DNA from 3 places in the Blautia massiliensis (ex Durand et al. 2017) genome. Region 1 is predicted to be linked to each of the others. Evidence: riboswitches for the same ligand, from Rfam matches in the RefSeq annotation. Region 1 holds a riboswitch; each other region holds the start of a gene.
What was found. Region 1 has a riboswitch for cobalamin ahead of V9W66_RS19105 (hypothetical protein). Riboswitches for the same ligand answer to the same signal wherever they lie in the genome.
Positions count from the first base shown of each region.

Region 2: another riboswitch for cobalamin. It lies ahead of V9W66_RS13850 (cysteine-rich small domain-containing protein); the one in region 1 lies ahead of V9W66_RS19105 (hypothetical protein).
Region 3: another riboswitch for cobalamin. It lies ahead of V9W66_RS11090 (leucine-rich repeat domain-containing protein); the one in region 1 lies ahead of V9W66_RS19105 (hypothetical protein).

Region 1 is NZ_CP146725.1:4,040,520-4,044,647, forward strand. Features, by position in the region: partial or broken gene V9W66_RS19095 (SpaA isopeptide-forming pilin-related protein) at 1-307, shown strand, start outside; gene srtB (class B sortase) at 376-1,074, shown strand; adenosylcobalamin (AdoCbl) riboswitch at 1,373-1,500, shown strand; gene V9W66_RS19105 (hypothetical protein) at 1,703-2,266, shown strand; gene V9W66_RS19110 (leucine-rich repeat protein) at 2,266-4,128, shown strand, end outside.
Region 2 is NZ_CP146725.1:2,962,677-2,966,804, reverse strand. Features, by position in the region: gene V9W66_RS13860 (glycyl radical protein) at 1-826, opposite strand, end outside; gene V9W66_RS13855 (phosphatase) at 1,181-1,897, shown strand; gene V9W66_RS13850 (cysteine-rich small domain-containing protein) at 2,004-2,291, opposite strand; cobalamin riboswitch at 2,558-2,727, opposite strand; gene V9W66_RS13845 (C40 family peptidase) at 2,960-4,128, opposite strand, start outside.
Region 3 is NZ_CP146725.1:2,311,787-2,315,914, forward strand. Features, by position in the region: gene V9W66_RS11085 (DUF4430 domain-containing protein) at 1-534, shown strand, start outside; gene V9W66_RS11090 (leucine-rich repeat domain-containing protein) at 606-1,433, opposite strand; cobalamin riboswitch at 1,523-1,714, opposite strand; gene V9W66_RS11095 (DUF4430 domain-containing protein) at 2,037-3,461, shown strand; gene V9W66_RS11100 (prenyltransferase/squalene oxidase repeat-containing protein) at 3,482-4,128, shown strand, end outside.

The DNA.
Region 1 (4,128 bases):
TACTTATAAAAATGGAAAAGTAGAGAAAACCGTGGAATATATCCTGGTAGAGACCAAAGCACCAAATGGTTATGAATTAAGCAGCAAAAAAGAAGAGATCCGCTTTGAATACAAAGACGGAAAAACCAAGGTGATCGAGATCGTAAAAGAGATCAAAAACACCAAATCCCCTTCCGGCAGCACACCGACAGGAAACAGCCCGAAAACAGGGGACAGCACCAACATCTGGCTTCCGATCCTTCTGGCAGTCCTTTCTGCCTGCGGCATTGGTGGCGTGATCTGGTATAAGAAGAAAAAAGGAAATTAAGGAATACGGTTCAGGGCTGCTCGATTTACCGGCAGCCCTTTTTCCAGGAAGAATAATCGGAGGTTTGTATGAGACACATAAAAGAAATCATGATCGTGGCAGTCTGCCTGATGGTACTCAGCTTTTGCGTATGTACCGGTTTTGGCATTTACTTTATGTACCGGGAAGGTGTGCAGGAATATGAAGACCTGCGTACATACGTCAAGGAAACAGATGAGGATGACCACACAGAAGGAACAGACGGAAGCGATGGGAAACAGACCGTGGTTGATTTTAAGGCATTAAAAAAGATCAATCCGGATATCGTTGCATGGATCCGGATCCCGGATACCAGCATTGATTACCCGGTAGTCCAGGGAAATGATGACTCCTATTACCTGACACATACTTTTAAAAAGGCAGAACATGTGGCAGGGGCCATTTTCCTGGATTCCGATAACGATGCCGATTTTTCTGATGACAAGAACATCATTTATGGCCACAATATGAAAGATGGCAGCATGTTCCGCGGACTTCGAAATTTCCTTGACGATGAATTTTTAAAAGAACACCATATCCTCTATCTGTATCTTCCGTATGAAGGGGTATGGATCTTTGTGATCGTAAAATGCGAGTATACACCGGCAGATGGAGATGCTTTCTTACTTGGAACGCAGGAGGAAGTTCCAACGCTACTGCTTTCTACCTGTGGAACAGATGCCTCCAAACGTCTGGTCATATGGTGTGAAAAGCAGGAGGAAAAAGCAGAACAGATTTTTGAAGGGTAAAGCAATTTGAATTTCAGGTCTTTCTAAGACAGAACACTGTCCTGGAAAGGCCTTTTTTTGTTGCAAAAAATGGCATAAAATGGTATTTTTAACGGAATATGACCGCAGAAAAAGAAAAAGATGTTAGTTTGTGCTATCTTTAGAATAGGGTAAAAATGTCGATTTTTCTCGAAACTTGTCTATAAAAATAAATGACGTTTTGTATTATTTCAAGGCAAAATAATTGACAAAATATGGAAAAAAAGTTATGCTAGTAGCAAGGTGATATTGTAGGAATTTTATATATGAGTGGTTCGTCAAAGACTCATATATAGGAAGTTCGGTGAGAATCCGACACAGGAACGCTACTGTGATGAGCAAAAGCTACAAGTCAGGTCTATTTCTATAATATTGTGCATAAGCCCTCGGTTTCAGGGTGGCACGGTATTTTGTGACTGGGTCGTGCCATGAGTAGGGTGCGGCTCTTTTTTTGTAAAACCGTACGTTATTCAGTACATCCCAGATATCAGGATATTCCCAATAAGGGAGAGGAGGAGAAAGGCAGGTCCAGACATGCGATCTGTACGGGACAGAAACCGTTGTCCTAAGGAGAACTGATAAAAGAGTATTTGAAAAAGGAGAACAAACAATGAGAAAAACTTTTAAAAAATTAGCAGCCGTAGCATTAGCATCAGCAATGACATTAAGTTCCAGCGTAATGGCATCAGCAGCAACCATGAATGTTTATGTAAGAAAGTGGACACAGACCAGTTCGACAAATACCTATGAAGGAACTGTAACACCAAATCCGTTTGGCTTGAATCCGGTAGTAAAAGTAACGGGTGTAACTTCTGGTATGACTTATAAGAAAGCACTTCAGATGGCAAAGGATGAAGGATTAAGTACAACATGGAATGGTAATTATTTAACATCTGTTGGATATGGCGATATTCTGTGGGAAAATAATGGTGCAAATCATAATGTAAACAAAGACGCAGCAGGTAATACAATTGGTGCTATTTGGAAGGGAGATTCTTGGATGTGGTATACAGGAGATAATCTTGGATATGATGTTGCAAAATATCCGGAGACTACATTAGGTGAGACATTAGTACCAGCTAATTTAAAGGATGATGATGTCTTTTCTATGGTATTAAGCTATGATCATTCTGAGTTTGCTTGGGGAACTCCGGCAAAAGAGGATAATCAGTGATGAAAAGAAAATATTTAGCAGTTATCTTAAGCCTTTCAATGGCATTTTCGGTATCCAGCCCAGTAATGGCTTCTTCTGATGAAACCCAAGTTATAGAAGAAGTCTCAGAAGACTTATTAGAAGAGGAGTCTTTTGATGACGAAGCAGCGGACACTGATTTTATTGAAGATGATATTGATGAGGTGGCTACAACAGCAGAAGCAACTGATGATTTTGATACTGCACAATTTCCTGATATCGAGGAAGATTTTGGAGATGGAAGCGGTAGTGTTGTTGCAGTAGGTGATGGTGAAACATCTGAGGATGGCTGGACGACATTGGAGAAAGAATCCAGTATTTCTTTTAAGTATGATGAAAGTGATAAGACATTATACTTTAAATGTTCGGGAACAGCAGCATTGCCAGATAATAATCAGTCAGGCAGTACTGCACAGTGGGCTTTAGCGTTAAAAGATAAAACGAAAGAAATAGAAAAAGTTGTAATAGGTGAGGGCATCACTAAGATAGGAAATAATAATTTCAGTAATAAATTGGGAGATTGGCCAAATCTTAAAGAAGTGCAACTTGCATCTACAGTTACAGCGATTGGAGAATCTGCATTTTATAAAGATTCAAATCTTAAAGCAATAAATTTAAATGCAATAGAAGATATAAAGAGCCAAGGAATGGCAGAAACTGGTATAGAGCAAGCTATATTTGAAAAAGACCAAGTTGAAATAGGAGAATCTGCATTTGAAAGTTGCACACAATTAAAGTCGGTATCTGTTAAAAATATTATAAATTGGGGTGAGCAATCATTTTACAAATGCAGTAGTCTTGAATCATTTCAATGTGAAACACCTGTGGAGGAAGTACCATCTAATGTATTTGCAGGTTGTATAGCGTTATCCGAATGTTCTATTACTGGAGTAAAAAGAGTCGAAGGATATGCCTTTGAATCATGTGCATCTTTAAGAAACTTTGATTTTTCAGATGTAGTACGTTTAGGTGGTGGCGCTTTCAAAGGATCGGGACTAACAAAAGTTGCTTTTACTACTAAAGATGTAAAAATGTATGTTGGAACATTTAGAAATTGTGAAAATTTGATAGGTATTTGTTATCCTGGTACGAAAGAAGAGTGGGATAATATTTCTGCAAGGTCAAATGTTCCAGATACGACGGCAATTCATTGTAAAGCTGATACAGTAGAAGCAAAGTCTGCAACCTGCACAGAAGCTGGCTGGAAAGAAACTGGTGTCTGCGAAGTATGTGGTGAACACTATTCCTATCCAACTGAGGAAAATGTGATTCCTGCTACTGGTCATACATGGTCAGAGGATTATGTAGTAGATAAAGCAGCAACCTGCACAGAAGCTGGTGAAAAGAGCAAACACTGTACAGTATGCGATGCCAAAGAAGATGTACAGGAAATTCCGGCATTAGGTCATGACTTTGTTTCCAAGGTAACAAAGAAAGCAACCTGTACAGCAGATGGCACGCTTACTTATACTTGTAGCAGATGTGATGAAACAAAGACAGAAACCATCAAAGCAACAGGTCACAAGTGGAGCAACTGGAAAAGAACAGCAGCAGCTACAGTATTTAAACCAGAAGTTCAGACCAGAAAATGCTCTGCATGCAATAAGAGTGAAACCAGAAATGTAGGTAAAAAGCTTGCACCGAAAGCAACTCTTAACGCTTCTACTGTAACCTTAAAAGTAAAACAGTCTACTTCCAGACTTAAAGTTACCAGACTTGCAAAAGGTGATTATGTGAAATCCTGGAAATCTTCTAATAGAAAGATTTTCACAGTAAGCGGCAAGTCTAACGGAACCTGCAAGATCACTGGCAAAAAGAGTGGAACTGCGAAACTGCAGATTACC
Region 2 (4,128 bases), 1.1 Mb from region 1:
TCAGCTGCTGCACAAACCAGAAGGACTGGCACGCCTCATAGAAGTTACGGGCGCCCTTCGCCGGTACGCGTGTACAATTGGATGCGATCTGAAGGAGTTCCTGTTTTCTGGTCGGATCCTGACACTGATATGCCATCTGCTCTGCGAGCTCGGCATAGCGATGTGCATAGTCAATAACTGCCTGACAGCTCATGATAACTGCTTCCAGGAAACGGGATTTCTTTGCGTAATCACCATCTCCTACATTACACTCATCCAGTTCCTTCTGAGCTTTGGCAATGATCCCTTCATAACCGATCGCCAGAACTTCTTCATATTTAACGGTTACGTGTCCTACACCATTGTAGAAATAGTTTCCGGGTGTAAAAATATTGTGGTCAATGGCAAGAATCGCTTCCGGTGCCATGTAGGAGGTTGCAAGCTCACTGGTAGTCTTGCCTTTCCAGTATTTATGTACCTCACGGAGCTCCGCCTTGGTTTCCTCCGCAATATAAAATGGATCGGCTGTTCTGGTAGCCACTGTATCCAGCTCATCCTCCAGCCACTGGAAAGAATACTCCGGAAACGTCTGACAGCCTCTCGGCGCCAAAGTGCTGCTTCCGACGATCAGCTCCTCATCACGGATGATGATCGGAATGTTGTGCAGGATGTGGGCAAATGCCTTGGCTCTGCGGGTGATGATCGGCTCGTCTTCTGTTGCTTTGTAAGACTCTGTGATCAGTTTTGCTCTGGCGGATTCGATCACCGGCATCTTTGCATAAAGATTATCTACAAGATGTGTGATCCTGTCTGTTTTCGGAACATTTGCTATATGAAATTTCTCCATGATTCTCCTTTCTCATAACCGGTTGTTTCTGGTGATCTGTCTGCCTCTGCGCTTCCAGAACCGCTCCTGTCCGGCTATGTGCTCATGTAGTTTTATTATACCTTACCCCTACTTCGATGTCAACGAAATCCAACATGTGTTTCTAGCTGTTTTTGTGGTTTTTATCGGTTGCGTCCTGTTGATTTTATTTGTTTTTTGTATTTTTATGTTTTTCTCTATTGACTTTGTTTTTCTGCTCTGCCATACTTGGATTTATATAGGAATTCCTTTGTTTTTCAGAAAAAATTTATGCAAAGCGGACATTCGTATTCCGCTCTGCCACATGTTCTCAAACAGTAAAAGAGGTGTATTTTTATGTATCTTTCTGATATGCATACCCACTCCATCGCCAGTGGTCACGGCACGGAATGTACCATCACAAACATGGCACGCGCAGCTGCCGAGAAAGGTCTCCGGCTTCTCGGGATCACGGATCACGGTCCCGGCACTCTGGCAGCCGGAACTTCCTCCTATTTCCGCAGCCTTACCTATTCTCCCAAAAAACATTTCGGTGTAGAATTACTCTACGGAATTGAACTGAATATCCTTGACCGCAGCGGAACGGTAGATTTAGATCAGGAATTATTACGTAAACTTGATTACGCCATTGCCAGCATGCATGCCTGGAATTACCGCTGCGGTACCAGAGCCGAAAACACAGAAGCTTATATCAATGTAATGAAAAACCCCTGTGTAAAGATCCTCGGACATAGTGATAACACTCATTACCCGGTTAATTATGATGCGCTTGCAAGGGCTGCCAGGGAAACCGGCACGATCTTTGAGATCAACGAAGCTTCTCTTGCACCTTATGGCTATCGTGGCGACACAAGAGAAAACTGTTTCGAGATCCTTCGATGCTGCCGCAAATATGATCTGCCGCTGCTTCTTTCCAGTGACAGCCATGGCCCGGAGCATATCGGAGATTTTACCTGTGCCGCTGAGTTTGTTCATCAGGCCATGTTCCCGGAACAGCTGATTCTCAACAACCAGATTCCCAGACTCAAGGTTTTTCTCCAAACCAGAGAATGATCTTCTGTATCTTTTCCGCCAGATAACAGATATTGTCCCCCCAAACAAAACAGGCCAGTTCAAACACAGGAATATACATTTTCCTGTATCTGAACTGGCCTGTTTTTTATTTTTCCCGCTGCTTCCGTACAATTTCCGCAAGCTCGCTATATTTACCTGTAACATATCCGAAATTTTCTCTTCTGTGAGGAAGCTTGCATTCGGTGCAGTCTTTGATCCCGCTTTCCGTAAAGTGGAAATTACCACCACATTTATCTCCCAGTGCATATAAAGGACAATAACAGAACAGACAATTGAAGTTCTCCGGATCTGCTCCTTTATGGCACGGAAAATACTCACAGTTTTTGTGGCTGAAGTAAGAGTATTCTTTGCCTTCCCAGTATGGTTTCTCCATGGCTCTTTTCTCCTCTCCTGACATAACCACACATAATTTTTTCCTATAAAAAAGAGGTAGCGATGCCACCCCGGGGTAGAAATATAATCCGTTCATGAGTGCGCGGAGGGAACGAATGTATCCGGAGTAGTATCGCCTGCCATTTAATCATGTATAATTCATATGAACAGGCGCATTCCATAAAAAATGCCTACTCTCGTAAAAAAGTAGACAACGTCCCAGGGGTGCGGAGTCCCTGAAATGGTTGTTACACTTTACACGGAAGTTTAACCTCGCCATAACAAGCAGGTTTCCTGGCTCCGGGATCATGGCTCCTCTCTCCTTCTCATACATACGTACAATGGACTATGAGATTCGCTCCGCCGTTACAGTGACCGGATCGCTCAGGTTTCACACCTGATTCCCTTTTCTGTGGACTTCTGATAATCAATATATAACTGTCAGCTATCCTCAGCACTTGCTATGTTCAATATGGAATTATACTGACATTATAATAACATCCTGTTAATTATATGTCAATACTGTTTTCAATATTTATACATTTTTGAGCATATTTTGTTACTGTTCACTCCGTTTCATGGGTTTTCAATATTTTTTTCCGACGTCAAAAACAGCCCGACAAACTGCTGTCGGGCTGCTGTATTTTTATTTTCTGTTGTACGTTCTTATTATACAAGACGTCTTACAGATACAATTGTTCTGTATGTAGCATCATTGCTGATCTTGATCCCGTCCTGAGAGTTCGATGCATGAACGATCTGGCCATTACCCATGTAAATAGCCACGTGTCCGCCATAGCAGATCAGATCTCCCGGCTGTGCATCTGCATAGGATACTTCTGTACCTGCATTCTGCTGCTCATAGGAGGTTCTCGGGAGGCTGACTCCGAAGTTCGCATAGACGCTCTGTACAAATCCGGAGCAGTCTGCACCATTGGTAAGGCTTGTTCCGCCCCATACGTAAGGATTTCCCACAAACTGTGTGGCATAATTCACAACAGAAGATCCGGAGCCACTGCCGTAAGAAGAACTGTCACTGTCGGAAGATGTATCCGCTTCAGCAGAAGTGTCCTCTGCACTTTCTTCAGATGCATCTGTGCTGTTATCGTAATCTGCGTCTGCATTATCCTCTGTATTCTCAGTATCCTCGGACGCATCATCATTCTCACCATTGTCTGCATCTTCATCCACATCCCCGGTGTCATCTTCTGCAGTATCCTCATCTGCATTCTCGATCACGTCGCCGTCCTCATCGTGCTGTACGTCTTCGCTCGCGTCCGCCTCATCCTGCTGTGCTTCCTGCTCTGCCTGGCGTCTTGCTTCCTCTTCTGCCTCAGCCTGTGCTCTCGCTGCTGCTTCAGCCTCGGCCTGACGTCTTGCTTCTTCCTCTGCCGCAATACGCTCAGCCTCTAATCTCTGAAGCTCTGCAGTCTGCTCGGCAAGAAGGTTTGCATAATCTGTAGCCTGCTGCTGTGCGTAGGCGATCTCATTATCATAATCTGCGGATGTGGCACGCTTCTCATCCAGCTGTGCCTGCAGGTTCTGGGACTCTGCCTCATATTCCTGCTTCATTCCCTCCAGCTCTGCCTTCTCCTGTGTGTACTGTGTCTCCAGGTTTGCCACCTGCTGGATCGTATTGGAATATTTTTCAAGACTCTTACGGTCCTGCTCATAAGTCTTCTGTGTGTACTCTGCTCTTGTAAGAAGGTCAGACAGGTTCTCTGCATTCAGCATCATCTGGAACCATGCATCGTCTCCACCCTTCTCATAGAGATACTGGATACGTTTCTTCATTGCCTCATACTGTTTCTGCTTGGCATTTTTGGCCTTCTCAAGGT
Region 3 (4,128 bases), 1.7 Mb from region 1:
GGTTATAAAACAAAGACAACCAGACCTTACGGCAAAAAACTGACTCCAACCCTGAAACTGAACGCAACAAAGATCACTCTGAAAGTAAATCAGTCCACATCCAGAGTGAAAGTAACAGGACTTGCCAACGGTGATGCTGTAAAGGCATGGGGAACTACCAACAAAAAGATCGTAACTGTAAGCAGCAAAGGTGTGATTAAAGCCGGAAAAACAGCTGGTACAGCAAAAGTTTCCGTAACCTTAAAGAGCGGAAAGCAAGCTTATATCACAGTAACTGTTCAGAAATCTACAGTAAAAACAACAAAGATCACAGGTGTAAAATCTGCCCTTACTCTGAAAAAAGGAGCAAAGACAACCCTGAAACCGGTACGTACACCGTTCACATCCGGTGAGAAGATTACTTACACTTCTTCCAATAAGAACGTGGCAACCGTAAGCAGCACAGGTGTGATCACAGCAAAAAAAGCAGGAACAGCAGTGATCACCGTAAAGAGCGGAAGCAAAAAAGTAACATGCAAGGTAACAGTTAAATAAAGCTGTTATCCCCTGAAAAATAAAAGCGGCATTTTTTCACAGAATGAAATGTGAAAAAATGCCGCTTTTGATCATAAATATTCAACTTTAAAATCAAATTCCTTACAATATTCATCTACTTTGGAACCTTTATAACACCGGATGGTACAGGCACGGTTGATGATCCATGGCCCGATAAAATCGGGATCGTGTCGGATCTCCAGATATTTCATACGGTTACATCCGTGGAATACCCATTTGCCGATATAATGGATATTTGTGGGAAGACAGACATAAGTAAGATTCATACACTTAAAAAATGCGCTTTCGTCCAAAAATTCCAGGGACTGGGGAAGATGAAGTTCTTCTATGGCACAAAAATAAAAAGCCTCTTTTCCGATACGTTTCAGACCTTCCGGGAAATCCACGGAACGGAGATTTTTACAGCGGTAAAAAGCACGGTCCTCGATGAGGGTAAGTGCGGAAGACAGCTGAAGGGATTCCAGGGAGGTACACTGTGAAAAAGCTTCGGAGCGGATCCGGGAAATCTGTGAATCATGGGGAAAGATCACACATCCAAGCTTTCGGTTCTCCTGAAAGGCGGCTCTCGGGATAGAAGAAAGTGCCTGAGGAAGAATGACTTTTTTCAGGGAATTACATTGAGAAAATACGTTGGATCCCATATTTTCCACCTGGGTGGGAAGCAATACTTCTTTCAGAAGAGTGCAGCCCTGAAAGGTTCTGGCGCCGATATTTTTAAGCGTGTCCGGAAAACAGACAGAGGAGATCTTGGTCTTTTTCTGAAAAGCTTCCGACGCGATATATTCAATTGGCGCAGGGATCTTTACATTTGAGGAAAGATAGTTTCTTGCATTGTTTTTGGAAATGACACGACTGGATCTGTAATAAGTACCTGACATAAAAAAGTTTCCTTTAACATAAAAAAAGACACCGCATCACAGGCAGATACGATGTCAAAAAAGAATTCTCCATTTATCATACGTGTAATAGCCGGTAGTATTTCCAAGCAGATCTCCTGACTTATGCAGTCACGTTTATCCCCTTCTCATACGATAAAGTACAATGGTTCACGGATAAACTAAGCAAATACAGTAGCACGTCTGTTGAGGATTCTCACCTTATTCCCTTTTAATCCGGTTTTCTGCAGGAAAAAACTGGAACTTGAAAACGTCTATATTTAATATTTTTGGGTGTCTGATTATTATATCACAGAAAAAGGACAGATACAATTGTTTTCCGGGTTTTCGTTTGACAGACAAGAGGAAATAAACTATAATTTCAGTATAAAATTTCATAGAAAAGAAAGACGTGCAAACAGGTGTGATTCCTGTACATGTAAGTGCGATGCCGTACAGTCGGCGGGCGGTTTTTCTTTCATGTAAGGTAGAAGCATTGGTTTGCGCATAGGAACATCTATCAGGTAACGGAATCCCCTTGGAAAAGAGGGATTATTTTCCGTTACCTTTTTTGTTGCTTTTTTTGTGCAGAGAAAAGGAGGAAGAATGGAAAGTAAGAGGAAAAAGACGCTGTTTAATGTGATCATGGTAGTACTGATCCTGGTCATTGCCGGATGCGGAGTGATGGCAGTGGGAAATCTGAAAGGATGGTTTGATAAAGGATCGGACAGCGTTCTTATGACAAAGAACGTAAAAGGTGTGGCCAATATTCAGAGAAACGGTGTGGGCTACGGCCTGGAAAAAAATGTGGCATTGAGAGCCGGAGATATTCTTGAGACGAAGAACGGAACCACAGCGGAGCTTTCAGCCGGAGAAAACAATACACTTTCACTTAACGCAAATACGAAACTTACTGCGGAATCCGTAGAAAAAAACAATTTGAAACTTACTGCGGATCAGGGAGAGGTTTTTGCGGATCTTACGGATTCTGTGGGAAAAGCAGAGATCGCTCTTGATGAAAATACGCTTACCTTTGAGACAGGAGTCTTTTCCGTAAGCGCACAGTCCGGAAGTGGCGCTGTGTATGTATTTAAGGATGAAGTGGAACTGGCCGGAGCGGACGGAAAAACCACAACCGTAACAGCCGGCGAAAGTGCTCAGATGACAAAAAGTGAGGACGGAAGCTGGAAAGTAGAAACAAGTAAGATCTCAGCAGGAGCATTAAATGAATATATGATCCAGCAGCTGCTGGGATGCGCAGATAAAGACAGTTTATGTTTTACACCGGAGGAACTTCAGAAAGTTCTGGATGACAGAGCCGCAGAGAAGAAAGCAGCTCTTGAGAAGAGTTTAAATTCTACAAACAAGATTCCGAAGACTTCAGAAAAATCGGATGATAAAAAGTCTGCAGATGGATCTGCGAAACAGAATTCCGATACAACAGACGGAAATACCGTAGACACTGCAGGCAGCGGAGAGAACACAACACAGGAATATACACCGGATGCTTCTCAGGATGAGACGGATTCTTCCGGAGAAGACACCGCAGGCAGTGATGGAGATGTATCCGATGACGGCAGTTCTGATGATGGTTCCGGTGACGGGGATTCTCAGGATACCAAGCAGTGTACCATCACGATCCTCTGCGATACCATCCTTAATAATATGGACAATCTGACAGCCGGAAAAGAAGCTTATGTGCCGGCAAACGGAGTGATCCTGGATACCAGTACCGTAGAGTTTACAGAGGGAGAAACCGTTTTTGAAGTACTTCAGAGAGTTTGTGAGTACGCCGGAATCCAGCTGGAATATTCCTGGACGCCTATGTATGACAGTTACTATATTCAGGGAATCAACAACCTGTATGAATTTGACTGTGGAGCACAGTCCGGATGGATGTATAAAGTAAACGGATGGTTCCCGAATTACGGATGTTCCAAGTACACACTGGAGGACGGAGACGACATTGTGTGGTGCTTTACCTGCAATGGTCTTGGCGCGGATGTCGGTGCGGAATATAACGGTGAGTGACAGCAAAGGGAGTAAAAGATATGCAGAGAAAAAAATTTCTGGCACTGATGCTGACGGCTGCTCTTGTGGGGCAGCCGGGAGCTCCTGTTTCAATTATGGCGGCAGAAACAGACGAAAGTTCCGATTTCGGATCGTTTGGATCAGAAGCTTCTGACACAGCAGAAAAAAAATTGCCGGTGATCACGGAGGACCTGTCGGAGGAGACCATTACATATGATCTCAATGAAAAGGCAGAGCCTTTAAAGGTTCAGACGGAAGAATCCGGCAAGCTGAAATATCTGTGGCTGAAAAGTGATGACAACGAGAATTTTTACAAAATAGAAAAGTCCGACAGCCAGGAAAAGACAAAAGAAGAACAGACCGGGGAACAGCAGGGGGAAAACAGCCAGCCGGAGTATGAAGATACACAGGAGTATACACCGGCTACAGATACAGCCGGAACCTTCTACTACAAAGTCCGGATCTGGAATTCAGAAGAAACAGACGAAAACGCTTACGTAGAAAGTAAGACTGTCTGTCTTCAGGTGTTGGATCCGTCCGCTGAAGACCATAGTGGATTGGATGCTACAGATGGGAAAAAGGACGGAGAGCAGAAGGATCCGGCAGCATTGGATAAAGAAGATCCGGCTGCAGATCATACATCAGGTGATACCGCAGAAAATTCGGG